DNA from 2 places in the Pseudoalteromonas sp. PAR1 genome. Region 2 is predicted to be linked to the other one. Evidence: riboswitches for the same ligand, from Rfam matches in the RefSeq annotation. Region 2 holds a riboswitch; the other holds the start of a gene.
The links. Region 2 has a riboswitch for cobalamin ahead of QL229_RS00930 (TonB-dependent receptor). Riboswitches for the same ligand answer to the same signal wherever they lie in the genome.
Positions count from the first base shown of each region.

Region 1: another riboswitch for cobalamin. It lies ahead of QL229_RS06295 (ABC transporter ATP-binding protein); the one in region 2 lies ahead of QL229_RS00930 (TonB-dependent receptor).

Region 1 is NZ_CAMZMY010000006.1:40-15,698, reverse strand. It holds gene QL229_RS06370 (5-formyltetrahydrofolate cyclo-ligase) at 1-211, shown strand, start outside; gene rpiA (ribose-5-phosphate isomerase RpiA) at 265-918, shown strand; gene serA (phosphoglycerate dehydrogenase) at 933-2,162, shown strand; gene QL229_RS06355 (mechanosensitive ion channel family protein) at 2,604-3,539, opposite strand; gene yaaA (peroxide stress protein YaaA) at 3,668-4,447, opposite strand; gene tal (transaldolase) at 4,669-5,619, shown strand; gene QL229_RS06340 (DUF3545 family protein) at 5,806-5,997, shown strand; gene ung (uracil-DNA glycosylase) at 6,034-6,708, opposite strand; gene QL229_RS06330 (cobalamin-binding protein) at 6,705-7,562, opposite strand; gene cobO (cob(I)yrinic acid a,c-diamide adenosyltransferase) at 7,564-8,163, opposite strand; gene QL229_RS06320 (cobyric acid synthase) at 8,173-9,657, opposite strand; gene cobU (bifunctional adenosylcobinamide kinase/adenosylcobinamide-phosphate guanylyltransferase) at 9,657-10,184, opposite strand; gene QL229_RS06310 (adenosylcobinamide-GDP ribazoletransferase) at 10,181-10,987, opposite strand; gene cobT (nicotinate-nucleotide--dimethylbenzimidazole phosphoribosyltransferase) at 10,989-12,050, opposite strand; gene QL229_RS06300 (iron ABC transporter permease) at 12,054-13,043, opposite strand; gene QL229_RS06295 (ABC transporter ATP-binding protein) at 13,036-13,866, opposite strand; cobalamin riboswitch at 13,947-14,085, opposite strand; gene QL229_RS06290 (histidine phosphatase family protein) at 14,098-14,715, opposite strand; gene QL229_RS06285 (FKBP-type peptidyl-prolyl cis-trans isomerase) at 14,799-15,227, opposite strand; rRNA gene rrf (5S ribosomal RNA) at 15,457-15,571, opposite strand.
Region 2 is NZ_CAMZMY010000001.1:199,690-215,348, reverse strand. It holds gene QL229_RS00975 (hypothetical protein) at 1-268, shown strand, start outside; gene QL229_RS00970 (capsule assembly Wzi family protein) at 279-1,601, opposite strand; gene coaD (pantetheine-phosphate adenylyltransferase) at 1,637-2,119, opposite strand; gene QL229_RS00960 (TetR/AcrR family transcriptional regulator) at 2,346-2,999, shown strand; gene thiI (tRNA uracil 4-sulfurtransferase ThiI) at 3,109-4,566, shown strand; gene QL229_RS00950 (2-dehydropantoate 2-reductase) at 4,657-5,550, opposite strand; gene QL229_RS00945 (VanZ family protein) at 5,543-5,893, opposite strand; gene QL229_RS00940 (YajQ family cyclic di-GMP-binding protein) at 6,051-6,533, shown strand; gene QL229_RS00935 (hypothetical protein) at 6,656-6,895, shown strand; cobalamin riboswitch at 7,062-7,216, shown strand; gene QL229_RS00930 (TonB-dependent receptor) at 7,250-9,103, shown strand; gene msrA (peptide-methionine (S)-S-oxide reductase MsrA) at 9,164-9,697, opposite strand; gene QL229_RS00920 (efflux RND transporter permease subunit) at 9,784-12,882, opposite strand; gene QL229_RS00915 (efflux RND transporter periplasmic adaptor subunit) at 12,886-13,938, opposite strand; gene QL229_RS00910 (DUF2982 domain-containing protein) at 14,180-14,890, shown strand; gene QL229_RS00905 (hypothetical protein) at 14,914-15,246, shown strand; gene QL229_RS00900 (DUF1566 domain-containing protein) at 15,332-15,659, shown strand, end outside.

The DNA.
Region 1 (15,659 bases), on a different contig from region 2:
ATTAGTGGCATTTGACGATCAAGGTAACCGTTTAGGAATGGGCGGTGGGTTTTATGACAAAACGTTGGCTCGGTATTACCAAGAAAATTGGCAAAAACCGATATTAATCGGTCTTGCGCATCAATGTCAGCATGTAGCTGCATTACCTATTGAATCGTGGGATGTACCGTTAAAACACATTATAACCCCAGAGAAAATCTACCAATGGTAAGCAAACTCTTTGTATACTATAGGCCTCTCTGATAGCTAACTGAGCACATAATTATGACGCAAGATGAATTAAAAAAAGCCGCTGCCTGGGCAGCACTCGAGTTTGTAAATGAAAACACCATTGTTGGTGTAGGTACAGGCTCTACAGTGAATCATTTTATTGATGCACTTGGTACTGTAAAAGACACCATTGTTGGTGCAGTTTCAAGCTCTGAAGCTTCTACTGAAAAGTTAAAAGCACTCGGTATTGAAGTGTTTGAGTTAAACGACGTATCAAGCCTTGATGTGTATGTTGATGGCGCTGACGAAATCAATCCACATAACGAAATGATCAAAGGCGGTGGTGCTGCGCTAACACGCGAGAAAATCGTTTCAGCGGTAGCAAAACAATTTGTTTGTATTGTTGATGAATCAAAAGAAGTTGCAACATTAGGCGCATTTCCACTTCCAGTTGAAGTGATCCCAATGGCACGCAGTTATGTAGCCCGCGAGCTTGTAAAACTAGGTGGAGATCCAGTTTACCGTGAAGGTGTTGTAACTGATAACGGCAACGTCATTTTAGATGTGCACAATTTAGACATCAGCAATGCCAAAGAATTAGAGCTAACAATCAACCAGATTGTTGGTGTAGTAACTAACGGCTTATTTGCCCATCGCGGTGCAGATAAAGTCATTATCGGCACCAAAAATGGGCCGCAAATAAAGTAAATAGGAATGAGGATATGAGTAAGGTATCGTTAGCAAAAGACAAAATTAAAATTCTCTTGCTGGAAGGCGTGCACCAAAGTGCTGTAGAAACGCTTAAACGTAATGGCTACAGTAATATTGATTACGTAAAAACTTCCTTACCTGAAGACGAGCTCATCGAGCGCATTAAAGATGTGCACTTTGTAGGCCTTCGTTCTCGCACTCATATTAGTGAAGCGGTATTAGAAGCAGCAGAAAAGCTAGTCGCTATCGGCTGCTTCTGTATCGGTACTAACCAAGTCGACCTGCAAGGTGCCCGTGAGCGTGGTATTGCGGTATTTAACGCACCATTCTCAAACACTCGTTCTGTTGCAGAATTAGTACTTGGTGAAATCTTATTATTACTTCGTGGTATTCCACAGCGTAATGCCCTAGCACACCGTGGCGGTTGGTTAAAATCAGCCAACGGTTCATTTGAAGCGCGTGGTAAAACCTTAGGTATTATTGGTTACGGTCACATTGGTACACAGCTAGGTATCATGGCAGAAAATATCGGTATGAACGTTGAGTTTTACGATATTGAAGACAAACTAACACTCGGTAACGCAACGCAAGTTCATAACCTAACTCAGTTATTACAGCGTGCTGATGTTATTAGCTTACACGTACCAGAAACACCGCAAACGAAGAACCTAATTGGAATGGCAGAGCTTGAAGTAATGAAGCAAGGCGCTATTCTAATTAACGCTTCTCGCGGAACAGTTGTTGATATTGATGCACTGGCTGAATCACTTCGTGAAAACAAGCTAAGCGGTGCTGCAATCGATGTATTCCCTGTAGAACCTAAGTCAAATGATGAAGAGTTTGTATCACCGTTACGCGAGTTCGATAACGTGATTTTGACACCACACATTGGTGGTTCAACACAAGAAGCACAAGAAAATATCGGTATTGAAGTAGCGGGCAAACTTGCTAAATACTCAGATAATGGTTCAACCATTACTGCAGTTAACTTCCCTGAAGTATCACTGCCAGAACTTGCAAACCGCAGCCGTTTATTACACGTACACCACAACCGCCCAGGTGTTCTAACGCAAATTAACCAAGCGTTTGCACAGCACGGTATCAACATCGCAGCCCAGTACTTACAAACTGACGAAGCGATTGGTTACGTAGTAATTGATGTCGATACAGACCAATCAGAAGTCGCTCTTAAAGAGCTAAGTGCTGTTGAAGGTACAATCAGAGCACGTATCCTTCACTAATCATTGGCATATCGAAAAAAAGCGCAAACAGTTAAACTGCTTGCGCTTTTTTTGTAGGACAAAACTTCAAGCACGTAAGTTGGTTTGAGCACAGCGAAACCCAACACGGGAACCGAGCTTTAAGCCGTAAATTTTAAGCTCTAAGTTAGAATAGCTAATCGTAGGCGTGAAATTTATTTCGCGCGAATTTACGCTCCTAACGTCCTTTATATTATTTAACAGGTTCAGGTTATTTATGTTAATTCTCAGATATCGACATAATGCATCACTATGCTCAAATCAGCCTCGGCTTGAATATTAAGTTTATAATTTCCCATCCTTACTCGCTTCTTCCTTTAAACTAGCTAACATTTGACTTGGTGATTGATCTGAGAGTCCTCTTTTCTCTCCTTCTCAGAACCACACTTCCCTGTGTAAATCACGCCGATGAGTCAGTAAATTTTACTCATCGGTTTGCGGTTTTTCAGTGTCTTTATTCTGCTGTTTTTCGCTTATCATGGCGTTTAATTTCTCACCGCCTTTGATGCCAAAATCTAACGTGCGAATTGGGAATGGGATGGTTATGTCAGCTTCGCTTAGGGCGTTTCTAACTGCCACAACAGCCTTGTGGCGTACTGTCATGAAATCCGCTTCGCCGGGGTATTTAATCCAAAACCAAACTAGTAAGTTAACGCTACTATCACCAAAGCTTTCGGCGTAAACAGCGGTTTCTTCTTGCTTAATTACAAAATCAAACTCATTGATTTTTTTAACAATCACCTCTGCGGCTTGCTCGGGGTCATCGGCATACGAAATACCCACAGGCACTTCGATACGACGCACACCTAAGGTACTGTAGTTACTGAGTATGTTCCTAAATAAAATCTTGTTAGGGACTAAGATAAGTTGCCCATAAAAGTTCTCAATGAGGGTGTTTCTAAGGTTAATCGCCCGTACAGTACCAAACACGCTTTCGGTGCGAATAACATCGCCAGTTTTAAATGGCTTGCGAATACCCATAGCAATACCCGCTATAAGGTTCTCTGTCATGTCCTGAAAGGCAAAACCAATCGCAAGACCAACAATACCAGCACCAGCAAGTAAAGAGGTGACTGTGCCTCTAAGTCCCAAGAAATCAAGGGCTACAAATAAGCCTACGCATAGCACAATAACCTTTGCTATCGATGACATTAAGTCCGCTATTTGCGAAGACTCTAATGAGCGACGTAATAGCTTTCTGAGCATTGAACCAACAAGACGCGCCAGCAATGAAAATACAATGGTGATAACTACTGCGACAATAAAGTTTGGAATATGGCTTATGATGATATCAATCCAGCCACCGAGTTTTTCTTCTATTAGCTTTTCAGCTTCACTTACTGTCGGAATTTTTAACATTTTTATACCTTGATGAATTAATTACTCAACAGGGTATTTGCAAGATAAGCGCCATTTCTAATTGGGTGTATTAAAACCATAAAAAAAGCCGTGCTAAGCACGGCTTCTCTAATTCATTTTGCTAAAAATTAGTTCTGCTCTTCGCGTAAGAAAACAGGCTCTAATTCTTTTGCTGTTGCATCGCTACTAAAGTAATAACCTGCAACGGTGAAATCTTTTAAATCACTCAATTGGGTAATTTTATTTTCAATGATGTAACGCGCCATCATGCCGCGGGCTTTTTTCGCATAAAAGCTGATCACTTTATATTGGCCGTTTTTACAGTCTTTAAAATGCGGCGTAATGATTTGCGCATTTAACGCTTTTTTATCAACTGCTTTAAAATACTCGTTCGAAGCAAGGTTTACTAAATACTTACTATCTTGCTCAGCAAGTACCGTATTAAGCTTTTCGGCGATGACACTGCCCCAAAACTGATACAAGTTTTTACCACGTGGGTTTTCAAGTTTAGTACCCATCTCAAGACGGTAAGGCTGCATTAAATCTAACGGCTTCAGCACACCGTAAAGGCCAGACAAGATACGTAAGTGTGACTGCGCGTAATCGAGGTCTGAACTGGTTAATGATTGTGCATCTAAACCACCGTACACATCGCCATTAAAAGCCAACACGGCTTGTTTTGCGTTATCTTGCGTGAATGGCTGCGACCACTCGGCGAATCGTGCTGCGTTTAAACCAGCTAATTTATCGCTGATTTTCATTAGGCTACCAATTTGCGCTGGTGTTAAATCACGGCAAACTGACATTAACTCTTCGCTATGCTCGAGTAATTCAGGTTGAGTGAATTTATCGGTCGTGGCTGGGGTTTCGTAATCTAAATTCTTTGCAGGTGAAATAACAGTGATCATACTTAGCTATTGACTTGTAATTTATTTGATGTCAATTTCAACATTAATTGAATCAAAATGCACGTTTTGTTTCGTCCTGCCTTTATCCGCTGCTCTTTCATACATAATGTTCTAGTTTTCTATATTAAGGACATTTGACCTATTAAACACTGTCATAGTGTTGCAGCATAAAGGTGGCTATAATGGATATTCTTTTAACTTGCTTGGAATGAGGAAAGCAAATGACTTCAGCACTACAAAGGCTTAAACAGCATTCATCTATTGTTGCAGATACAGGTGATATCGAAGCTATCAAAAAGCACCAACCAGAAGATGCGACAACTAATCCGTCTTTACTTTTAAAAGCCAGTGAAATTGAAGCGTACAAGCCTTATTTAGATAAAGCGTGGCAATATGCCAAAGAAACCGAGCAAGATGCAGCTAAACAACTTGAGCTAGCTTGTGATTACTTTGCTGTTTTAATTGGTAAAGAAATCAGTGAAATTGTTCCAGGTTATATCTCAACAGAAGTAGATGCGCGTTTATCATTTGATACGCAAGCGACAATCGATAAAGCCCACACTTTATTGAGCCTGTACGAAAAAGAAGGTGTGAGCAAAGATAAAATCCTGATCAAAGTTGCATCAACGTGGGAAGGCATCAAAGCCGCTGAGCAATTAGAGAAAGAAGGCACTAAGTGTAACTTAACGCTGTTATTCTCTGAAGCACAAGCTCGCGCATGTGCCGATGCTAACGTATTTTTAATTTCACCATTCGTTGGCCGTATCCTAGACTGGCATGTTGCTAACGGTATGGAAAAGCCAACTGATCCACTGAACGATCCTGGTGTGCAATCGGTTCGTAGTATCTACGAATTCTACAAACGTCACGATTACAAAACAGTGGTAATGGGCGCAAGCTTCCGTAATACAGGCGAAATCATCGCGCTTACAGGTTGTGATAAGTTAACCATTAGCCCTGCACTTTTAGAAGAGCTAGGCCAACTAACTGATGCACAAGAATACCTGCTAGATAACAACTTTACTGTTGAAGAAAAACCAGCACCACTGACTGAAAGCCAGTTCCGTTGGTTACATAACCAAGATGCAATGGCAACAGAAAAGCTCGCTGAAGGTATTCGCTCGTTCGCAGAAGCACAAATTGAATTAGAAGCTCGTTTTAAAGCAATGTAATTCAAATTACAGCATTTTTTAAAACGCCACCGCCCGGTGGCGTTTTTGTTTCTGAAATAACTAATTCCTTGATCTATTCATCTATCAATCACAGTTCTGTAACATTATCGTCACTTTTTTGTTCTATTTTTACCTTGCCTATGGTATACGTATTTCCGAGGTTCAAAAAATAAATGGGAGAAGTTCATGGATAGCCTAGACGATATTTTAGAAATATTAGAAGGTCCTGGTAAAACAAAAAAGACCTCCACAAAAAATAAAAAAAGAAAATGGCGCGAAATCGAAGCGTTAAAAGATAAACACAGATTACGTAAAGAACTAAAGGAGCTTGATTACTTTACTGACAGTATTGACATAGACGAATTAGATTTTTTGTAAAATAAAGGCCCTTATTATGGGCCTTTTACGTTTCTGTTATAAAATTTGTGGTAATGACCAATTGATCGGTTTTTTGTTTTGATCAATAAGTATTTGGTTTGTCTTAGAAAAGTGCTGACAACCAAAAAAACCTCGATGAGCAGAAAGCGGTGACGGATGCGGACCTTGGATCACATGATGACGCGAGGTATCAATATGTTTACCTTTTTTCTGTGCATGCGCGCCCCATAAAATAAACACCACACCTTCACAGTGTTGATTAATAAGCGCAATCACTGCATCGGTAAATTGCTCCCAGCCAAGCTGCTTATGAGAATGAGCCTGCCCTTGTTCAACAGTAAGTACGGTATTAAGTAAAAACACTCCTTGCTCTGCCCAACTTTGCAAGTAACCATGGTGGGGTATTTCAAACCCATCAATATCTGTGGCTAGTTCCTTGTATATATTCTTTAATGATGGCGGTAGCTTTTTAACCTGCGGCAATACCGAAAAACACAAACCATGGGCTTGGCCTTCTCCGTGATAAGGGTCTTGCCCTAAAATAACCACTTTGACTTCGCTCAGTGGTGTGGCATCAAAAGCTGAGAATACCTGCTCATCTTTTGGATAAACGGTCACACCTGCTGCGCGTCTATCAGCTACATATTGCAAGGTTTCTTGCATGTAGGGTTTAGCAAGCTCGGTATCTAGAAATGTTTGCCAATCGATCATTTTGAAGCCTGTATTTGCTGACGAGAAATGTCTATTTTACCACACATATCACTTAAACCATCTAGCATACGGGTTGTAAAACGATGCAATAGATCTGCATTCACACTAATAAACTGGTTATGCTGCACTGCCGGCAGTTCAGGCCATTGACGCCAGTCTATCTTCGGTTGCGGCTTTTTAGATTTTTCGTCTGGAATAATAATCGCCTCAGGTTTAGCAACCAATACATTTTCAATACTAATACGCGGGTAATCAGTATCGCTATTAGCAAACACATTCTCAGCATGGCAAATAGTTAAAAGCTGATTGATCCAGGTATTTCCACCAATTGTCATCATCGGCTCTGGCCATAATTGATAAAAAACAGGCACGGCTTTTTTACCTTGCTGAGAGGCACGAATTGCATTGAGTTTAGCTACAAACTCATTGGCCACCTTATCTGCCTTAGTTTGTAAATGCGTAAGCGTGCCGAGCTTACGTAATTCATCAGCAACATTATCAACTTGATCCGGATTACTATAAGCAACAGGAATGCCTAGCTTTTCGATATAAGCGAGGTCATCAGCTTTATTTCCTGTCTTCCACGCTAAAACAAGATCTGGCTTAAGTGACAGTAACTTTTCCATATTGACGCCGTAATACCCACCAACACGTTCAATATCATTCGCTTGTGCTGGGTAATCAGCAAAATCAACCGTACCAACGATACGATCGCCAGCACCTATCGCAAACAGGTTTTCAACAATGTGCGGTGCTAAAGCAACAATACGCTGTGGCTCTTTAATTTCATGAGCGTGTGCAAGTGCGGGTAAATTTAATAAAAAACCTAAGAGTGCAAACTTGATGGTTTTCATGTTAATAATCGAACCCTTTTTGCGCTTTAATGCCAGTATCAAAAGCATGTTTTACATTTCTAACTTCACTGACTGTGTCAGCCAAGTCGGTCAATTTTCGGTGTGCACCACGTCCTGTAATGATCACCGATTGCATGGCTGGTCGAGAGCTTACTGCCTCTAGTACTTCGTCTAAGTCAATATAGCCGTAGGTGATCATATAGGTTATTTCGTCTAGCATAACGAGGTTAATCGACTCATCCTTGAGCATTCTTTTCGCTTCTTGCCATGTCACTTGGGCAGCTGCGGTGTCTGACTCTTTGTTTTGTGTTTCCCAGGTAAAACCGGTGTTCATAATAACAAATTCAACCCCTGCTTTTTCGAGTAGGTTACGCTCACCGCACTCCCAAGTCCCTTTAATAAACTGACACACAGCTGCTTTCATTCCGTGACCAACAGCACGTGCGACAGTACCAAATCCAGAGGTAGATTTGCCCTTACCATTACCAGTAATGACCTGAAAAATACCTTGCTCTTTTTGCGCAGCAGCAATACGTTCATCGACTTTTTCTTTTACTTTTTGCTGGCGCTGTTGGTGCTTATCTTGATTCTGTTCGCTCATTGTTGTTCCTTATGACTCTAAGTTGAAGTTCTCATAAATATTGATGATTTGTTCAATATCGAGATTCTCTGCTACCACATTGGCTAAACGGCTTAACTGCTGTTCACGGTTTAAGTTAATATCAATCGGCTGTATTTGGCTATTTGGTGCAAGCCAAGTTGTTAGCTCAGCTCCCCCCTCTGGCGTATCGAACAAGCCATGTAAGTAAGTACCTGCGATTTGGTTATCATCACTAATAAAGCCATCCACTTTAAATCCACTTGGGTGATTATTAAAACTCAAGAATGGCTTTTCAAGTGCGGGCCCTTGGCTTATACCAGCGTGAATTTCATAGCCTGAAATTGTTTTACCACTACGATTTAAATGAAGCATGCCAGTGACTTGGCTTAATACTTTTTGCTGCCCTAACTGCGTTTCAAAGTCAGCAAGCCCTAGCCCTTCTGCGCTGCCTAAATTGGATTCAACAGCATGTGGATCAGCAAGATAGTTGCCTAACATCTGCAGCCCACCACATACTCCGAGCACTTTACCGCCATAGCGTAAATGACGTTTTATTTGTGTGTGCCAACCTTCATTTTTTAAAAACGCTAAGTCGCTAAGGACATTTTTACTGCCCGGAATAATAATCAGATCAACACTTGGAATAGTCTGGGTATGACGTACATACTGTAAATCGATTTCTGGTTGTAATCGCAGTGCATCAAAGTCAGTGTGATTACTAATATGAGGTAGCAATAGCACTGCTATGCGCAATTGTGGTTTATCTACCTGATTGCTTATAGCAACGGCATCTTCAGCATCTAGTGCTAAGTCATGTAAATAAGGTAACACCCCAAGCACTGGCTTATTGGTGTATTGCTCTAACCAATCAAGACCGCCTTGCAATAACGCAATATCACCCCGAAAACGGTTAATCACAAAGCCTTTAACGCGCGCTTGCTCTGAGTCAGACAATAACGCTAATGTCCCAACTAAATGGGCAAACACCCCGCCTTTGTCGATATCGGCGATAATGATCACCGGGCAATCTACCGCCTCAGCATAGCCCATATTGGCAATGTCGTTTTCGCGCAGGTTTATTTCTGCAGGGCTCCCTGCACCTTCAACAACCAGTAATTCAAAACGTTCACTTAAACGCTGCTGCGAAGTAAGAACCGCATCCATCGCCACTTTTTTGTAGTCGTGATAACTGTCCGCTTCCATATTCGAAAGCGCTTTACCATGAACGATTACCTGCTCCCCAGTATCACTGTTAGGTTTTAATAAGATAGGGTTAAAATCGACTTCTGCGGGCACTTTTGCCGCTACAGCTTGCAAAGCTTGTGCTCGGCCTATCTCGCCACCATCTGCTGTTACGGCGCTATTTAACGCCATATTTTGTGGCTTAAAAGGTGCAACCTTTATGCCTCGCTCAGCAAAGATCCGACAAAGTGCTGCAACAAGGGTACTTTTGCCTGCATCTGAAGTTGTGCCTTGCACCATTATTGTTTTCATCATTGTTCTCTTTTCAAAGTTTGTGCAAGACCTGCAATCACAAACTCAACACGTGCAACTTGCTGTGCTAAGGCTTGATGCAACCAACCTGAATGATCAACAAACTGACGGCTTAATTCACCGAGCGGCACAATGCCATGACCCACTTCATTGCTGACAAAAATCACCTCACCAGACAATTGCGATAGCACATCGAGTAAGGCCGCTTTTTGCTCAAGCCAAAATGCTTCACCCTGCTGGCATAAGCAATTACTCAACCACAAGGTTAAACAGTCCACTAAAATACAGTTTTCAGCTTGGCTATACTGTCGTAATGTTTTAGCCAAATGCAAAGGCTCTTCAATAAGTTGCCAATGCTTAGCGCGCTCTGCTTGATGCCTATTAATTCGGGCTGTCATTTCTTCATCACCCGCATTTGCTGTAGCAATGTAGATAAGTGGCTTGTCTGAATTTATTGCCAGCTGCTCAGCAAAACGGCTTTTACCGCTGCGAGCACCGCCTAAAATTAAGGTGTGTGATTGGCTCATAACATACTCACTAGACATAAGTAGGTAACAAGCTCAGATACTTGCTGGGCAGCACCTAAGCAATCGCCGGTATAGCCAGATAACTGCTTTTCAAACCAGCGCTTCAATAGTAAACGAGTAACAAAAAGCACACTGACGAGTATTAATAATTGCCCTAGAGTGAAGCCAAAAAACAACCATGCTATTGCTAACACAGCAAAGCCAGTTGCTAACAGTATTTGATAACTTTGCGTACTTAAATACATCGCAATTGGTTTTACTTTAGATGTGGCGTCCTGACTTACATAGTCCATATCTGCAATTAAACTTGTTGCTACAACCCGGCTTAAGCTTTGTCCTAAAACAAGAGCAATAATCAGAGTACTGGTTGCCTCGCTAAGTGCGACAAGTGTTTGGTACTTAACTAATAAAGCCATCACAAGCGCCGCAGCACCATAGGTGCCTAAGCGACTATCTTTCATAATGTTGAGCTTATCTGCAACTTGCCAACCGCCACCAAAGCCATCCCAGACATCAGCAAGCCCATCTTCATGAAATGCCCCTGTGATTACCAAGCTAAACGCCATAACTAACGCAACTGCAATGGCTGGGGGGAATAACCAACTTAGCAGCAAAAAGCTTAACGCTAAAAGTGCGCCTAATAATACTCCGACCAATGCAAAATAGCGGCTGGCCTGATTGAGCGCCTTATTCGATACTGCAAAGTTTAATTTAACGGGTATACGCGTTAAAAAGCTGAGCGCCAGTAAAAATAACTGAAGCTGACTTGGAGTCGTGTTTGAAGTGTGTTGTTCCGTGCTCATATCAAACTACTTGCTCAACATTAGCATCGACAAAACTTGCCATGTCATTATAAAACGCCAAAGATGCTTGCAGTAAAGGTAAGGCAAGTGCAGCACCTGTGCCCTCTCCTAAACGTAAATCTAGCTGTAATAAAGGTGATGCGTGCATGGCATTAAGCATTGTTTTGTGCCCTTGCTCATCAGAGGCATGGGCAAATAACATGTAATCGCGAGCGTTTGCATTAATGCGAGTTGCAACAAGCGCTGCTGCAGTGCAAATAAAGCCATCCACGATCACCGCCATGCCGAGCTCCGCAGCAGCTAAAATGGCACCGGTGATCTGAACAATTTCAAAACCACCTAATGCAGCGAGTGTCATTAGTGGGTCGCTAAAATGAGCTTGATGCAATTGGAGGGCTTGCTCCACAACCTTGATTTTTTTAGTAACAACCTCGTCACTCACACCTGTGCCTTTACCAACACATTGGTTGGCAGGTAAGGACAACAAAGCAGCCATTAATGCCGCAGCACTTGTAGTATTACCAATACCCATCTCTCCAAACGCAATAGTATTGCTGCCTTGCTCATAGAGTGAATGAACTCGCTGCTTTGCTAATTCAAACCCTTTTTCAACGTGACTACGAGACATGGCCATTTCAGTATTCAGTGGGGCAGTGATTTCACCTAAACGCTGGTTATGCACACTTTTATCATGTGCTGTAGTGAGTGTTCCGGCATCGACAACTTCGAGCTGCCAACCAAGCTGGCGACAAAATACATTGATTGCAGCGCCTCCAGCTGCAAAGTTTGCCACCATTTGTGATGTAACAGTGCTAGGAGCAATTGACACACCTTGACTTGCCACACCATGATCGCCTGCAAAAACAACCAGAGAAGGCTTTGAAATAACTGGTTTAAAGGCAAGTAGCGCCTGCTCACTATCAAGCTGCTTTGAAAAAATAAGCGTTAATTGTTTAGCACAACTCTCAAGCTTACCTAAGGCACCAAGCGGCTTCGTTTTAAGGTCTATCTTTTGTTGTATTACAGCTGAAAACTGCTGGTTAATTGGCATGATATTAAACATTAGCTACCTGCTCTGTTTACGAAAATAAAGTAAGAATAAAAAGAACACGCTGCCGATAGCTGCAGTGATCACACCAACGGGTAATTCTTGGTTATTCAATAAGGTTCGGCATAACACATCTACCCACACCATAAAAATGCCACCGACCAAGGACGTCATGACTAAGTTATGACTGCTGCCTTGCGGCGAAAAGTAGCGCACAATATGCGGGATCATCAGACCTACAAAACCAACGCCTCCACACAGAGCAACAAGCACCGCTGTAATTAATGAACTTAGCAGCAGCATCATGATCCGAAAGCGTTGAACATGAATCCCCAAAGTCGCAGCACTTTCATCGCCAAGTAGCATTGCATTAAGCTGACGACGAAATGCAATCATCAAAGTCATACAGGCAATAATAACGGTAAACGGCAGCCAAAGAGTGCCCCACTGCGCCCGAGAAAAACTGCCCATTGTCCAAAATAAAATAGCTGTAATTGCTTGAGGATCACTAAAATAAAGCAGCAGGCTAGTCAGAGCGCTAAATAAGAAGGATAAAGCAACGCCGGCAAGTAACATGGCTTCAACTTGACCAACATGGCGACGCCCTGCAATAGCAATAAGCAACAGCATAGAAAGTAAGCTTCCGGCAAATGCAGCAACTGACATACTAAAGCCAAAACTCACACCAGTAAGGGCTATAAAGCACACCACACCAAATGAAGCCCCTGAAGAGATACCAAACAAGTAAGGATCAGCAAGCGGGTTTCGGGTTACGGTTTGCAAAATTAATCCCGCAAGAGCAAGTCCAGAACCTGCTAAAAATGCCAGCACCGTTCTTGGCATGCGTAACTGCCAAATAATCCGCTGCACGAATTCATCACCGCCTTGGCTAAACAGGCCATTAAGTACATCACTCAATGGTGTGTTTGCAGCACCAAAGCTCAGAGCGAAAAAACAACTAATAAGCCCAACAACAACACAGATACTTAAACGCATTGCATCAGTCATTTTGATGCTCCTGTGTCTGATAGCCATAAAAATAAGTTATATGCGGGATAAACTTATCGGTGTTTGATTGCGGATGAGCAGACACTGCAGCGCAGACACCAAATACATCGCTCAACAGCTGCTCAGTAAGCACCGCTTTTGGTTGCCCCTGACAAACCAATTGCCCTTCGTCAATTACCAGTAATTCATCACACAAACTCGCTGCGAGATTTAAGTCATGAAAAGAGGCAAGCACAGTCACATCGAGGGACTTTGCTAATTCCATTATTTGAATTTGGTATTTAACATCAAGGTGACTGGTAGGCTCATCCATGATCAAAAGCTTAGGTTGCTGTACGATAGAGCGTGCAATGAGTGCTCTTTGCTTTTCACCACCAGAGAGTGAATCGAATGCTTGCTCACTATGATGAGACAAACCAACCTGCTCAATCGCTTGATATATTCGCTGCTTATCATTGATAGACGTGCCGCTGAAAAGTCGCTTATGAGGTGTTAACCCTAAACTCACCACGTCGAACAGAGACAAATTAAACTGCGATGGAGACTCTTGTAAAACTACAGCAACCTGCTTTGCAAACTCATCAGCATTGATTTGCCAGATATCTTCACCGTTTAGCAACACAGCCCCTTGTTGAGGTTTCAAGTAACGATAAAGACAACGCAGTAAGCTTGATTTACCTGCACCATTAGGGCCAAGTAAACCTATAAACTGCCCAGCTTTTAACTCAAGGCTAATTGATTTAAGTATTGTTTTATTCGCAATACCCCAACTTAAATCAGAGACTGATATTAATGGCGCAGAGCCGTGGCTAGTTTGTTGCAAGCTTGTTCTCTCTTGGCGAGCAACCACAACGCACAAGAAAGCACTGATAAGTACCAGAAAATGACGTGAGTTTACCCGCTCGATGATTAATTGTTAGTGCTAAGTATCTGGCTGACCATACTTATGATGGATTACAGTTGCGGGAACAGCTGGAGAATTTCACTCCATTCCATAGCATATGTGTATTATGGCGGGCTAAGTAAATAATTCAATGAATATCACTCTAGATGGCTAAAAAACAATTTTTGGCCAAGTTTTTCCTTGTTCATCTATATATACATCGAGTGTAACAAGTCCCGCATAAGGGAGGTGGAAAACATTTAAATGCGTGGCTGACTGTTTTGGCATCTGGCAAACAATAGCAAGAATTTGTTTAATCACACCAGCGTGGCTGATTACCAATGACTGAGTATGTTTAGTTTCACTCAATGAGTTTAAAAACGTTTGCCACCAAGCTTCTACCCTTGCGTAAAAGTCAGCCATTGATTCACCATTGGGTACTTTTACCTGCCAAGGATGCTGCCAAAAATCACCGATATGAGGTTTACTGGTTTGCTGCCAAAGCTGCTGATAGTCTTGGCCATCCCAATCACCAAAATTAAACTCTTTCAGCGCATTGAAATACTGAACATTCAATGTGTGTTGATTTGCTAAAAAATCAGCATAGACTGAGCAACGCTTTAGCGGTGAGCTATAAATAGCATTTAAATTCAACAGTTCAGCAGAGGCTTGGCGCATTTGTTCAAGACCATGCTTTGATAAGTCAACATCGATTTGCCCAGAAAGAATACCCGGTGTGGCAATTTCGCCATGGCGAAGAAAATAAACTCGTGAAGTAAATGCGTCCATAATGTTCCTCAGTAACCAGTAGTGAACGTTAACGCGTTTCAAATACTCTGTCGAGTTATGCTAAAGGACTTATGCTAAAAGAATTAAGCTAAACGCATCAACCGAACGTCAAAATGCAGCACTGCGTTCGCACCAATTTTTCCGCCGTTACCTTTTTTACCCCAAGCAAGCTCTGGGGGGATCACAAATTCATAGCGAGAGCCGATATTCATTAATAACAAACCTTCTCGTAACCCTTCTATAGCTTCTGATAAAGCAAACACCTCTGGCATACCCGCTTTATAACTGTCGGCAATCACATTGCCATCAGCAAGCATAATACGTTGATTAATGACCACTGTATCGAACTCTGTTACGCGATCCCCTGCAACATCATCAATCACTTTATACATTAAACCCGATGGGCATAGATGCGTATCAGGATGAGATGAGAACTTAGCGATGAATGCTTCACTATTTTTACGATTTAACCCTGAAGAACCTTTTGACTTGGTTGTTTTCTTACGAGACACAGTAAACCCTAATTGTATTACAAATATAAAACGCTTTATCGCATAACAACGCAAGGGAAGCAAGGGGCACTGTGGTTTGTAGTGAGTTAGCGAGAGTAAAGTTAGAAAGAGGAAAGTTTTAAAGCTCTGGCGTAGATTGGGTAGAGCGCAGCGAAACCCAACACAGAGAGCTATCAGCTTAAACGCAAAAAAGCCCGACTCTTTCGAATCGGGCTTTCTTTAATTTGGAGCCTGGCGATGTCCTACTTTCACATGGCAAATGCCACACTATCATCGGCGCTGTTTCGTTTCACTACTGAGTTCGGCATGGGGTCAGGTGGGTCCAAAACGCTATTGTCACCAAGCAAATTCTGTTCAATTTTCTTATTATTTTTAATTTAAAGTCTTGCGACTGAATTTGGAGCCTGGCGATGTCCTACTTTCACATGGCAA
Region 2 (15,659 bases):
TAGCTTAATTGCTCGTGGCAGAAAGGTAACTTTGGTGCCAGCAAAGCTCTATATTTTTACTGGGCTTTTGATCAACACATCGCTTTTTTTAGGTATGTATTATGACATCAATTATGCCTATACGGGTGATTGGTGGTTCTGGAGCTTTTATACGGTTACAGTCAATGTCATGGACATCATGATGCTCATTGCACTTTTCTCTAATAAAGACTTTTTGGGGCTGGTGCGGCTCTATAAGGGTTTAACAGGTCAAGCTAGGCTAGCTTGACCTCAATAAGTTAAAAGCGGTATTCCCAACTGGTTCTGAGGGCCGTGTTGGTTTCGTTGTTATCGTTTAATTCATCTCTTGAAATTAATCCAGTTACTTTCCAAAGACCGTTGAGTAATGCTTGTTGATAGCCTACTTCTAACTGCAATTGGCTACTCTTAATGATATTTTCACTATCAATCCAGCGTAGTTTAGCATGTCCGCCATAGCCGTTAAGGGTGTGATAATATGCCCCAAGCACTGCTGATTTACTTTGCTCTGGTGTTGAGCTGCCAATTAAACGCGAGCGCTGGGTATAGCTGCCTGAGCCATACACACAGTCACTGGCAATATTACATTGTTGCTGAGTATTCGAGTATTCGAGATACGTTTTTAGCAAGCTATCAGTTGTACCAAAGTAGCTTTCAAAGCCAACGGTGTAAAACGGCTCACTTGGTGCCAAACCGCTTTCGTTGCGGCCCATTAATTCACCATATACGGCAATAGGAACTGACATTAAAGTGGTTGAGTATTTAACATCAATCCCCGTTAAACGATGCGTTTGCTCGTTATTCTCAAGATTAATAGGAGCTAATTCTGGAGTTGTTAAATAGTCAGAGCCAGCTGTATTAACTGCCACTTCTAAACCATTTAAAGGGGTACTAGCAAACCTCAACGCCCAATAATCACCTTTGTCGCTTGTATTCAAATATGGCTTTTGTTTGGCATAAATACCAGTCAGTTGCCAATTACCAATAAATGATAACCAACTTGGGCCTACATATTGAGTATTCGCTCTTGTGAAACGCAAACCTTTCATGGGAGCTGCATTATTTGATAGTAGTAACGCATTATCGTTACTTGGTCCCCACCAATGACTGACTTGCTCGGCACTGAGTGACCAATTACCAACCAACACCGCTAAATAGCTATCTTGGTAGTTTACATGCTGTTCGTCGAGTGCATCATCTGCGTAATTAACACTCACTTTTGCACTTACACGTTTACCCGTTATTGAACCGTAGCTATTAACACCGCTTTGCTGTTGATGGCGTTTACCAAACCCTTGTTGAGTATCAGTGCTGCCATTGTAGTTTAGTCGAACCCCTGAATCTGTTTTTTGCTTGGCAATATTTAACGCGTGTTTCACATGTTGATAAGCAAATTGAGACTGTTCATCAAGTTGATTGCTATCTACAAGGCTAAGATCGCGAGCAATACCTTGCCACATCAAAGGGTAGCTATTTATAGGCTGTTTAATCACACCTTGATTAAATAACATCTCGATTGAGGCGCGTAATAATGGATCGTCACTTTCAACCCAAGGGCCTGCTATAGTCGGTGTCGAGACCATAAAAAAGGCCCCTAGGGTAAGTATTTTTTTTAGCTTCATCCGCGAATTTTTTCCTGTAAAGCTTTAGCAACAATAGGATCAACAAACTCGCTAACATCACCATTGTGTCTTGCTACTTCTTTTACTAAGGTTGATGAGATAAACGAATTTTTTTCGGCGGGTGTTAAAAATACACTTTCTAAATCAGGGTTAAGTCGACGGTTCATATTTGCTAATTGAAACTCGTAATCAAAGTCAGAAACAGCTCGAATACCGCGAATGAGCACTTCAGCTTTATGGTCGCGAGCTAAATCTGCTAATAGTCCAGAAAAACCAATTACACTCACATTATCTAGGTGTGCCAAGATGTTATTAGCAAGTTCAACGCGCTCATCAAGCGTAAAACACGGCTGTTTACTTGGGTTGTGCGCAATAGCAACGATGACATGATCGAACATTTTCGCTGCTCGGTGAATTAAGTCAGTATGGCCATTTGTAAGTGGGTCAAATGTACCCGGGTATATTGCAGTAACGTTCATAACTATCAGCGATTTAGAAATTTGCCTGCTATATTAACAGTGTTTTAGCCTGTCTGCAGCTTAGAAAATACGCGTATCTTATTAGATTGTAAAACCCATCTAAGGTACTGCACCGATTGAGGTTATTATTTTTCAAGGTAGTATTTAATTGTCACGCATTTGTTTATACTGCTTGGCTTAGCAGGGCAATAGAATGCAATAACCACAACAACAGAGTAAACAGCATATGAGTACAAAGGATAAAATCATACACACCAGCATCGAGTTATTTAATCGCCACGGTGAGCGTGCTATTACAACCAACCATATTGCTGCACATATGGGCATTAGCCCTGGTAACTTGTATTACCATTTTAAAAATAAAGAAGACATTATCCGTCATATCTTTGCTTTGTATAGTGAACATTTACATACGCATTTTAAACCCTTGTCTCCTGATGATGATGCACTTGAAAACCTAGCTGGTTACCTTGATTCGCTGTTTGAACTGATGTGGCGTTATCAATTTTTTTATGACAACTTGGGCGATATTTTATCTCGCGATGAAGTATTAAAAAAAGATTACATTGATTTTCAAGCGGCGTTGCTAGAGCAAGTGAAAGAAGTTTTATTAGCACTTCGTGCTGGCGGTATCATCTGTATTGAAGATGATGATGTCACAGAGCTTGCACACATGTTAAAAATGACGGTTAGCTTTTGGACCCCGTATATAAAGGCGCGTCGCTTAAGTGGTGAGTTAGCAAGAGAAGATATCTACAATGGTATTTTAAAAGTGCTATTGCTATTAAAAGCGCATTGCACAGAGCAGCATTTACCACAGGTAAATCAGCTAAGGGCAAAATATTTAGCGCTCAGCGAAGCCTCAGATCCTGAACAATAACTCCAGCCAAGCAGTTTATTTCCTAGACGCTATAATTTTTGTTATAATCGCGCGCCCTTGAGGTTGGTATGCCTCGGGGCGTGTGAATCCCACAGTCTAAGAGTGAACTATGCTTAAATTTATCGTCAAATTACACCCTGAAATCGCTATCAAGAGTAAATCTGTTCGTAAGCGTTTTACCAAGTTATTAGAAAATAACATTAAGATCGTCTTACGTCGTGTTGACGAAAAAGTACAAGTTAGAAACAACTGGGATAATATTTCGGTTGTGAGCCTTTTAGATTCTGAGCAAGTTCGCCTAGATATCATCGATGGCTTAAAACGCATTCCGGGTATTGTGCAATTTATCGAAGTTACAGAAACAGACTTTGATTCGTTAGACGATATTTATCAAAAAGCCCTTGAGCTAATTGGCCACACAATCGAAGGTAAAACATTCTGTGTGCGTTGTAAGCGTTCGGGTAAACACGATTTCACTTCTAGCGATGTAGAGCGTTATGTTGGTGGCGGCTTAAACCAGCATGTTGCAGGTGCAAGCGTAAAACTATCCCATCCTGAAGTAACCATTCGTTTAGAAGTGCGAGATGATAAAGCGTATATCGTTACTGAAACTCACTTAGGTATGGCAGGCTTCCCGTTACCAACACAAGAAGATGTACTGTCGCTTATGTCGGGTGGCTTTGACTCAGGTGTAGCAAGCTACCAGATGATCCGCAAAGGCGCGCGAACTCACTTCTTATTCTTTAACCTAGGTGGGGCAGCTCACGAAATCGGTGTTAAACAAGCCAGTTATTATATCTGGAAACAGTTTAGTTCTACCCATAAAGTAAAGTTTGTCACTGTAGATTTTGAACCTGTTGTAGCTGAAATCTTAGAAAATGTAGAAAACAGTCAAATGGGTGTGGTGCTTAAGCGTATGATGATGCGTGCAGGTAGCCAAGTTGCAGAAAAGTTAGGTGTGCAAGCATTAGTAACAGGTGAAAGTATTGGCCAAGTATCAAGCCAAACACTGGCTAATCTAAGTGTGATTGACCGTGTAACTGAAACTTTAATCATTCGCCCGTTAATCCAACACGACAAGCAAGATATTATTAATATTGCTCGTAAAATTGGTACCGCAGAAATGGCAGAAAGCATGCCTGAATACTGTGGTGTGATTTCTAAAAAGCCAACGGTTAAAGCCAAAATTAAAACGATTCTTGCCGAAGAAGCTAAATTTGATTTTGACGTGTTAAATACGGTTGTTGAAAATGCCCGTGTGATGGATATCCGTGATATCGACACCGAAGCTAAGCAAGAAGTAAAAGAAGCCGAGTCTGTATCTGATTTACCAAAGGGAGCGGTTGTTGTTGATATTCGCTCACCTGAAGAAGAAGACGCAAATCCACTTGAGCTTGAAGGTATTGAAGTTGTGCATTTACCTTTCTTCCGCTTAGCGACTAAATTTGGTGACTTACCAAAAGATAAAGAATATTACTTATACTGTGCTAAAGGTGTGATGAGTCAGCTTCAAGCGCTGATCTTACACGAAGAAGGCTTCAGCAACGTCAAAGTGTATCGTCCGTAAGGGATGGTGATAAAAGCGCGACAGGTTTGCGCTTTTTTAATGCCTGAAATAATTGTCAGAAGCTAGTAACTTTACTCTTTCTTCTAGTAGCTAGCTTTTTATTTTTATCATACTCAGCATGGCTTGGTTATACGGTGTTTTTACACCTAGCTTAGCGCCTTGTTCACACACATAACCACAAATTGCATCTATTTCTGATTGTCGGTTATGGCTGATATCTTGCTGCATAGAAGAAAAGTTTTCTGCAGTTGCAGTCATCACCGAGTAGGCTTGATCAAGTGCCTCGCAGAGCTTTACATCAACACCTTGTTTATTGGCTACCAGACACGCTTCACTCAGTAAATTAATGATGCGAGTGCTAAATTGCGGTGCACGGAGTTGGCCATTTTTAACGTTATGGATTGCTGTTAACGGGTTAATGGCAATATTGACTAACAGTTTTTGCCAGCGCAATGAGTGAATATCATCACTCACTGAAAAGTGTGGCAGGCTGCTAAATAGATGGTCAAGTTCATTGAGCTTTTCAGTTGCTGCTGCATTACATGCGCCAAGCACACTTTCGCCATTTCCTGTGTGGTTTACACTATAGGGCGTTGCTTTAAAGCCAGCTAAACGAGTTGTTAGAAACGATAACCCTTGAGTGTCTAACAGTTGGGCATTAAGTTCATCGACATTACCCATACCATTGTGAGAAATAACAAGTTGGCAGTTTTTAGTAAGGTAAGGTTTTATTTGTTTAAAAGCAGCTTGCACCTGAAATGCTTTAACAGTAATTAATACCAAGTCAAAGGGCGGCGATTGATTTAATTCTGCATAATTAATAAGGCGCGCTTTAATAGGATGTGATTTGCCATTACTTGCTTGATAAAAACGCGTGGTCAGGGTTGGCTTACGAGTCAGTAATGTGATGTCATGTTGTGCAGATAAAAAATGGCTAAATAGCAGGCCTATTGCGCCATCACCCACTACTAATAAATTAGCCATTACGTTGCTTACTACCTAAATGAAAGCCAAGCTTTATAGCAAAATAGCTTACAGCACCAATAAAGTCAGCGATAAAGTCACCAACTGAGGCTTGGCGATAAGGCAGCATATCTTGCATAAATTCAATGGCGGCTCCGTAGCCTGCTAACAGTAAAATTTGTACCATTAGAGGTAACTTAAATGCCTTGTCCATCACCAAAGCGAGTATGAAGAAGATACCAAAGTGCGCTACTTTATCGACGTGAGGAAACAGGTTGCCAACCCCTTTAATTTCTTTGGCAAATAAAATCGTAAAGCCAATAATGCTGGCTAAAAAGATAACTTGGTAAACACGCCTTGTCACAATAACCCCTAAAAATGCCGAAATTGAATGGCCAGTATATCAAACAATTTTTGCATCGCACCTGAACAAATCGGATAAAAATAGAAAGAATCGACAAATAAGCGTTATAATTGCCAACCATAAACGAATTTAAAAAAGACTATGTTAGGAGAACCCCATGCCTTCATTTGATATTGTTTCTGAAGTAGAAATGAACGAAGCGCAGAATGCAGTAGATAATGCAAAGCGTGAACTAGAGACGCGTTTTGATTTTCGTGGTGTTGATGCATCAATCGAACTAAGTGACAAAGTAATTAAGTTAAAAGCTGAAGCACCACAGCAAGTGATGCAACTTTTTGACATTCTTGCAGCAAAAATTTCAAAGCGTGGTTTGGATGTATCTAGCCTTGAATTAAGAGACGAGTCACGTAGCGGCAAATACGTAATGCGTGACGTTGCACTTAAGCAAGGTATCGAAAAAGACGTAGCGAAGAAAATCGTTAAGTTAATTAAAGACTCAAAAATCAAAGTACAAGCCGCGATTCAAGGTGAAGAATTACGTGTAACTGGTAAAAAACGTGATGATTTACAAGAAGCAATGCAAGTTGTTCGTACTGCTGATTTAGGTCAACCATTCCAGTTCAAAAACTTCCGCGATTAAAACTTATAGCTTTAAGCTGTAAGCCAGTAAGTTTCTGAGCTTTACAAGGAGCGTATCATGAGACGAATATTAGGTTACAGAGAAAAAGATATCTTCTAGCTATTTTCAGCTAGAGGATATTTATGTCAGTAAAAAACAAAACAATTGACCGTAATAAATACGGTAAAATAAACAGAAAATACACAGGTCCACACAGTACTTATTTTTATCAACAAACACCAAGTTGGTGGGTAAAAATGACGATGACTAAGCCAAGAAGACGCTTAAATAAAGCACTTTGCAAGCGTGTGATGAATGGTGCTGACCCAGAAGGAATTGTTTTTCCGTTAGGAAACTCAAAACCTCATGAGTATTTCTGGTAATTATTTGTTTGATAAAAGCCAATCACCGTGTGATTGGCTTTTTTACTTTCGGCTTACGGCTTACAGCTTAAAACTTGTCTTTAGCGGTATAGCCGTCCATTGACATTCTTTCCTAAAATCATCACAATAGCAGCCTATTTTCAAGGTGCTTGCTGTATCTACAAAGATACGTGTTATTTCAAAGGGTGAAATAGTCGCAAGATAATCGGGAAGTTGGTGCGTTTTCAGGGAGAAAACAATGCCAACACTGCCCCCGCAACGGTAATGTGTATGCCATACATACGCAGAGTCCGGAGACCGGCCTTGAAGTAACTTACTATTTGCGTGTGCGGTGGGCACAGGCTAGGGGATATCATGCTAAATAAATCTGCGTTAGGCGTAGCGATTGCTGCTGCGTTGTCTTTTTCTGTATCTGCTGACGAGCAATCAATCGAGCACATCACAGTTACTGCCAATAAATTCGAACAATCAATTAATGATGTATTAGCTAGTGTTACAGTTATTGACCGTGCTGATATTGAGGCAAGCTATGTTCGTGACTTACCAAGCTTACTGGCAACTCAAGCTGGCTTTCAAATTAATGCCAATGGTGGTTTTGGGCAAAGCTCAGGTGTTTCATTACGTGGTGCAAGCTCTCGCCATACGCTTATTTTAATTGATGGTGTACGTACAGGATCAGCAACACTTGGCTATAAAAGTATTAGCAATATTCCTTTAAACAGTATTGAACGTGTTGAAGTAGTAAAAGGCTCACGTGCTGCTGTATATGGTTCTGATGCGCTAGCGGGTGTGATCAATATCATTACGCGTAAAGCACAAAATACGACTTTAGATGTCACTTTTGGCTCAGACTCTTACCAAGAGTACCAAGTAGCGACAGGCGGTCAGTTTGCGGGTGTTGATGTGGCCGTTAATGCCGGTTATGAAAAAACAGATGGGTTTGATGTCCTTCAAGGCTTAGCGCCAGATGAAGACGGCTACGAGAACAAAAACCTTGGCTTTAACCTAGGTTATCAAAATGAGCAGTTAGGTGAGTTTTTAGCGCAAGCACAATACTCAGAAGGCGAAGCAAAATACGATAGCGCTTATAGCCCTGCAGACAGCACTGTAGAAAAAGGCGAGTTCGAAAATTACCAAGCTTCACTAGGTTGGAAAAAAGCTTTCGACAAACAAAGCCATGCCATTGATATTGCCATATCAAGTGATAGTTCAGATGACTCACGTATTGATTACACAGGCGCAACGGTGGTCGATAAGTTTGAAACTGAGCGTGAGCAAATTGATTACAATGGCCAATACTTTTTCAATCAAGCGCTGACTCTTAGTGGCGGTTTGAATTGGTATAAAGATGAAGTGAACACTAACTCAGGTACTTACTTAAAAGACAGCCGTGAAGTATTCGCTGCGTTTGTTGGCGCTTATTATGATGATGAACAAGTACTTGCAAACCTAACTGTTCGCCAAGATGATGACCAGCAGTTTGGTGATGAAACCACTTACACAGCCGCTGTTGGCTATCACTTAAATGACATCGCCACATTCCGTGTAAGTCAAAGTACTGGTTTTAAATCTCCAACTTTTAATGACCTATATTATCCAGGCTCGGGTAATCCAGAGTTAAACCCTGAAACATCAGATAACCAAGAGCTAGGCCTATCACTCAATGTGAATGATATTAGCCTTGATATTGCGATTTTCCGCAGCGAAATCGACAACAAAATCGCCTGGGCGCCAAATGCAGCAGGGCAGTGGATCCCAACTAATATAAACGAAGCTCGCCATGAAGGTGTTGAGTTTAGCTTTAAAAACCAAGTGTTTGGCTTTGATCACAGCTTTAACTTCACTTACCTCTCTGCTGAAGATACCGAAACCGGTCAGTCACTAACCTATGTGTCAAACCACAGTGTGAATTGGTCATTACATAAAGCATGGGGTGATTTTGATGCCGGTATTGATATGCAATACCGTGGTGACCGTGATGGCAAGCTAACTCACTTACCTTCGTATACGTTATGGAATTTAGTCGGTCACTACCAAGCGACTGACAACTTAACTGTGTCTTTACGAGTAGAAAACCTATTCGATAAAGAGTATAACGCCGTTGATGCCTATGGCACTGACTTAGATGGTGACTTTATCAACGACGAGTTTTATTACTACAACACGGCCGAGCGCCGCTTGTTTGTAGGTGCCCGTTATCAGTTCTAATAATAAGGAAAATTATTAGTTCTGCGTCTAAAAGCTCGCTACCTACTTAGCGAGCTTTTTTCATTTTAGTTTATCAGCGAAGTATTGACCGAATTTCTCAAGTTTAGGCGCGATAAGGATACTGCAATAACCTTGATTCGGGTTTTCATTGTAATAGTCTTGGTGATATTGCTCTGCTGGGTAAAAGTTCGATATTGGGCTAAGTTCAGTGACAATTGGCTCACGAATTTGCTTCTGTAAAGCTGCTATCATCGTTTGCGCTTCAGCTTTTTGTTGCTCAGTATGATAATAAATAACACTACGATACTGTGTGCCTACATCGTTGCCTTGTCGATTTAATTGTGTGGCATCGTGTAAAGTAAAGAACATTTCAAGAAGGGTATTATAGCTCACAATACTGCTGTCAAAATCGAGCTGAACAACCTCAGCATGACCCGTTAAGCCAGTACATATTTGCTGATAACTTGGGTTTTCAATTTCACCGCCTGCATAGCCAGAACTGACATTAAGCACGCCTTTCACTCGTCTAAATGCAGCATCAATACACCAAAAGCAGCCACCGCCAAAAGTAGCTATTTGTATGTTGTTATCCATCGTTTATTCCCTCACTGTTTTGCTGACTATAGCTGAAAAAACAAAACGCCGTAAAGACGGCGTTTTATTGTTGCTTAAAGACAGTTCTAAATTTCTTCCAACGGTTTGTCTTTAGCTTGTTGTTCTAACTTGCTTTGTAAATACTCAGGCGACTGAGTATTACGGGCTAGGGCAGTATATGCTGCTGGCACAACAAATAGAGTTAGTAAGGTTGCCACTATTACACCTGTAAATACCACCACACCAATTACCATACGGCTCTCTGCACCCGGGCCACTTGCAAGTACCAGTGGTACCGAGCTCATAACTGTGGTCAGTGAGGTCATAATAATCGGGCGTAAACGCTGCGTTGCCGCTTGGGTAATCGCTTCGTTAAATTCAACGCCTTTATCACGCAGTTGGTTGGCAAACTCAACGATTAAGATACCGTTTTTCGCGCTTAAACCAATCAGCATTACGATACCAATTTGGCTGTAAATGTTCAGAGTGAGATCTGTGTACCAAAGGCCAAATAATGCGCCAACTAAGCCAAGCGGAACAGTCAACATAATCACAAATGGGTGAATAAAGCTTTCAAACTGTGCAGCAAGAACTAAGAAAGTTACTGTGAGCGCAAGAATAAACACATAGGTCATTGCTGATGCGCCTTCATAGAACAGTTGCGACTCACCTTTATAGTCAATTGCACCATCGATGTCGTTTTCTTCAGCGGCAACTTGATTTAAGAAATTAAGCGCTTCTTCTAGGGTATAACCATCGGCTAAGTTTGCACTTAACGTAATTGCGCGCATACGGTTATAACGATTTAAACGTGAAGCGGTGGCTTCTTCTTTTAAGGTAATTAAGCTATCTAGCGGCACTAATTCGCCACTGCGTGATTTTAAGTAGATATTTGAGATATCGGTCGGGTTCGCAAAGTCTTCTTTAGTACCTTTAAGTATCACATCGTATTCTTCACCACGGTCAATAAAGGTTGTTACGCGGCGCTGCCCCAACATGGTCTCGAGAGTGCGGCCTACATCAGACACCGAAACCCCTAAATCCGCTGCTTTGTTTTTATCAATGTTGATTAAAAACTGCGGGAATGTTTCTTTATAATCATGGTCGATTCTTACCAAGCCTGGGTTTTTCTCTGCACGCTTAATAATGCGGTCTCGCCAATCGGCTAGTTGGTCGTAATCATTACCTTGCAGTACAAACTCAATAGGACGTGATGAGCCACCGCCGCCAATACCACGGCGCATAATTGCAAACGCACGCACATCAGTTACTTCGGTCATTTTACTGCTTATCTCGTCCATTACTTCCCAGGTTGAGCGCTTACGCTTATCCCAGTCAGCCATGCCAATGATAGCAACACCACCTTGACCACCCCAGCCAGGCACACGAACAAGCACTCGGCTTAATTCGCCAGACTCAGAGTAAGGCATTAAACGTTCTTCAATTTTCGCCATGTTGGCTGCGTTATTTTCATAACTTGCACCCTCAGGGCCACTCATCATGATAAAGAAAGTACCACGGTCTTCTTTTGGCGTAAGCTCTGATGGCACTTTTTGGAATAGCATAAAGCTGGCAACACCGGCCAAAATCATGGTTAGTAGTAAGCTCCACTTACGGCCCATATTAGAAGTAAGTGAGTTACGATAAGCATTTTCGATTTTGGCGAAGGTTTTATCCATCCACTGGCTAAATTTACTCTCTTTTTCAGAAGCCTTGAGTACTTTTGAACACAGTGCCGGAGAAAGTGTTAATGCCGTAATACTAGAAAAGAATACAGCAGCACTAACAGCCATCGCAAACTCGGTAAATAAAGCACCAATACGGCCATCCATAAACACCAGCGGTACGAACACAGAGATGAGGACGAGGGTAGTGGCAATAATCGCAAAACCAACTTCACGAGCACCACGGAACGCAGCCAATAAAGGTGGCTCGCCTAACTCAATGCGGCGGTGAATATTTTCTAGCATAACAATCGCGTCATCTACCACTAAACCGATAGCCAATACCAGTGCTAGCAGAGTTAATAAGTTGATTGAGTAGCCCATAGCAAGCAAGAACATAAAGCTACCCACTAACGCAACAGGTACTGTCACAGCAGGGATAAGCGTTGCGCGAATATTACCTAAAAATAAGTAGATAACTAACACAACCAGCGCCATTGAAATCGCAAGCGTTCTATATACTTCGTCAATCGATTCTTTGATGAAAATTGATGAGTCGTAGCTGTCTTGAATAGTGGTGCCTTCTGGCAAGTTACGCTTAATTTTTTCGAGCTCAGCACGGGCGTTATCAACTACGGTAAGCGTGTTCGCTTTGGCTTGTTTTACAATACCCAAACCAATCATGTTACGGCCATTACCACGGAACAGGCTTTCGTCGTCAGCAGCTTCTAAATGAACATCAGCTACTTCACCTAAACGCACTAAATAGCCATCTTCACCACGTTTAATTACTAAATTTCTAAAATCTCGCTGATCTTTATAACTACGCGCAGTACGTACTGTAAAATCACGGTCGATAGATTCAATTTCACCGGCGGGTAATTCAACGTTTTCTGTACGTAATGTATTTTCAATATCGCTACTGGTAATGCCGCGTGCAGCCATCGCTTTACGGTTTAACCAGATTTTCATAGCGTATTTACGCTCACCACCAACGCGCACGTTAGAGACACCATCAACAACGGCTAATCGATCAACAATAAAGCGTTGTGCGTAATCAGATAACTGCAATGAATCCATGGTGGTACTGTTTAGTACGAACCATGCGATTGGGCTTTCATCACTGTTTGATTTAGAGACCTCAGGCGGGCGAACCTGCTCTGGTAAGCTATCAAGAGCACGGGCTACACGTTCGCGTACATCGTTAGATGCGGCATCAATGTCGCGGCTGATATTAAACTCAATGGTGATGTTAGAGCGACCATTACGGCTTGATGAGTTAATGCTTTTGATGCCCTCAATACCCGAAATGCGATTTTCGAGTACTTGGGTGATTTTAGTTTCGATAATTTCTGCACTGGCACCGGTATAGTCAGTGCTTACACTAACTATTGGCGTTTCAATATCAGGGTATTCACGCAGTGGTAGCATTGAAAATGCCACCAAACCAAAGGTGAGTAATAACAGGTTTATTACGATCGCAAAAACCGGGCGTTTAACGCTAGTATCTGTAATTTTCATGGTTTATCCCTTGATACTAACTTTACTGCCGGTACGAATTTTAATAATGCCCTCGGTTACAACTTGTTGACCATTTTCAAGACCTTTATCAATAGCAACCCAACCGTCATGACGACCAGCAACATGTACTTCTACTTTGTTTGCTACACCGTCTTCAATTTGGAATACGTAGTGTTTGTCTTGTTGAGGGATTACGGCTTTTTCTGGCACCATTAATGCCTGACTTGAGCTTAGCTCCAATGCGGTGTTTAACAGCATACCAGGTCGTAATAAACCGCTTTCGTTAATAAAGCTTGCGGTGACTTCAACGCTGCGAGTAACAGAATCTATGCGCGAGCTAATATGCGTCACTTTACCTGTGAAGGTTTTATCAGGATAAGCATCATTTTGCGTCATCACTTTCATACCCAGTTGTAATTGCGCTAAGTACTTTTCAGGTACTTTAAAATCAACTTTAATGATGCTGATGTCATCAAGGGTGGTGATGTTGGTAGTGTTGTTAACGTAAGTACCGATAGAAATTTCGCGCTTGCCAAGTAATCCTGTGAAGGGCGCTTTGATGGTCATTTCAGCAAGCTTTGTTTTTGCACTTTCAAGTTGTGCTTCGGTTGCGTCTACACGTGAAAGTTGCTCTTCTAATAACGATTTAGCGGTTGCTTGCGAGCGTGAAAGCTCGGTTAGACGGTCTAATTGGCGTTTTTCTTCGCGTAGGTTGATACTTAACTCTTTAACGGCGAGTTCTTCTTCTTGTGCTTGTAATTGTACGAGTTTTTGACCTTTACTTACTAAGTCGCCATCATTGAAAAAGATGTCAGTAACATAATCGTTTTGAGCGCTTCGTATGTAAATAGCCTGATTGGCACGTGCGCTGCCTATTGCTTCAATAAGCACTGCGTTTTCTTCAGCGGTGACTGTGTGTGCTTTTACTTGCGTTGTGCGATCGCCAAAATTTGATTGCTCGCCTTGACTTGAAGGTAAGTACAAATAAATACATAACCCTAGCAATAGTGTGATAATAAAAGGAAAAAGAGCTTTACCGGATTGTGTAGAATACATCATCGTGTTACCAGAAAATTAGTTGAGAGTAGTGTACAAAATTAGTACGTGCCACGTATGTCAGATATCTCGTTTATTTGTGAATTTGGCGTAAAAGTTAAAAGTTCGGCAAATTTGTTCCTTTTATGAGATGAAAAGAGAGGTTTTGGTGTGGGTAAAGAACCAAAGTGTAATTATTGTTTAACGATCCGAAAGATAGTTTTGGTCACTATTGTTATGTTTATTTTTTATTTTTCGTTTTATGGATAAGCAAGCCCCTATTTTGCGAGTGCGAGCCCAAGCATCTCGACATGGTATTGAATGTTTACTTGTTGGGGGCATTGGGTTGGTGTTTATTATGTTGATTAACCTGCTTAGGCCAGGTGAGATCAGCATTATCGAAATATTTTTAGCAACAAGTTGTATTGCCGCTATTTTCATTGGCTTTTTAAAGACTCAAGAACCATATTATAGTTTTACTTTTTCTGGGAAATTACTTATTTTTCATCATAAAGCTGGCAATTGGCAGCTGAATCGCGATAATTTTTACCAAAGTGGTATACCAAAAGTGCATCTAGACCTCGAATACCTTGAGTTAAACGCAGTTGGTATTAAACTCAATAATATAGATGAATTTTTAACGCAGCTCCCTCCCAGAATTGCCGGGCGATTATTGATAGAGCAACGTCATTTATTTATGCAAGTTATTAAAAATCATTGCAAAAATGGCGATTGCCCATCAGAATGGCTTATAGAAGACACGGAATACACTGCCCCAAGTGGTCAGCTTTACAAAGGATTGATTGCTATGTTTGCTAATCGCACGCAGCATTTAAGGCAATTGACTGGATATGATTTATTATTGCCTGCCAATGTTCTTGATACTGACATTTGGCAATTTAGTGCAGATTTAAATCGTTGGAAGTTAAACCCAAACAAGTTTATTAATACTCGCTTAAATAATAAGCAGTAGGTGGTAGTAAGTAGGAACAGGCTATGAGTCAAGAACGTGCTTTTATTAAAAGCGGTCGCAACACGATTATTCATAAAGATAAGAAGCTCGACTTGGTGATCGTCAATGGCGAAACTCACCCACGAATTAAAGTGACCCAAAATGGCCTAGAGCCGTTCAAAGATGAACTGCCAAAAAACCGCCGTGAAGCCAAAGAACGTTATTTAGAAATGGTTTATATTTCAAGCACTGATGTGTTTGCAGAAGAAAAGCGATTACTGTTTATTCAAGCCCTTGATGGCAGAGAGTACAAAGTAGACTACAGTAAAGTCGGTACCAAATTGTTTGTCCGTATCCACCAAGAAAGTTACCTATAACCCTTAGCTTGGCACTTAATTTGCTTGTTACTTCCTTATTTGTCAGTTCCTAATAAATTGGCGTGGTTAATTTAAGGTGGTAAATATGAGATTGGTGCTTCTTACCTTTGTTGCATTAACGGCACTATCGGCCTGTGGCGGAGGAGGTGGTTCAAGTGAAACCCCACTTGCAGCGACTGTTAATGCAGGTCTTGATCAGCAAATTATCGAAAAAAGTGAGTTTACCGTTTCTGCTAAGGGCTCTCCCGCTGATGGTACGTTTACATGGCAACGCGTCAGTGGTCCTGTTATTGAAGGCTTTCCAGCACAAGGTGCTGAGCAAACACTGACGGCTCCCGATATTAAATTAGATTCAGAGCTTATTCTGAGAGTTAATTATCAAACGACGGATGGGCAACTGGTTTCTGACGAGG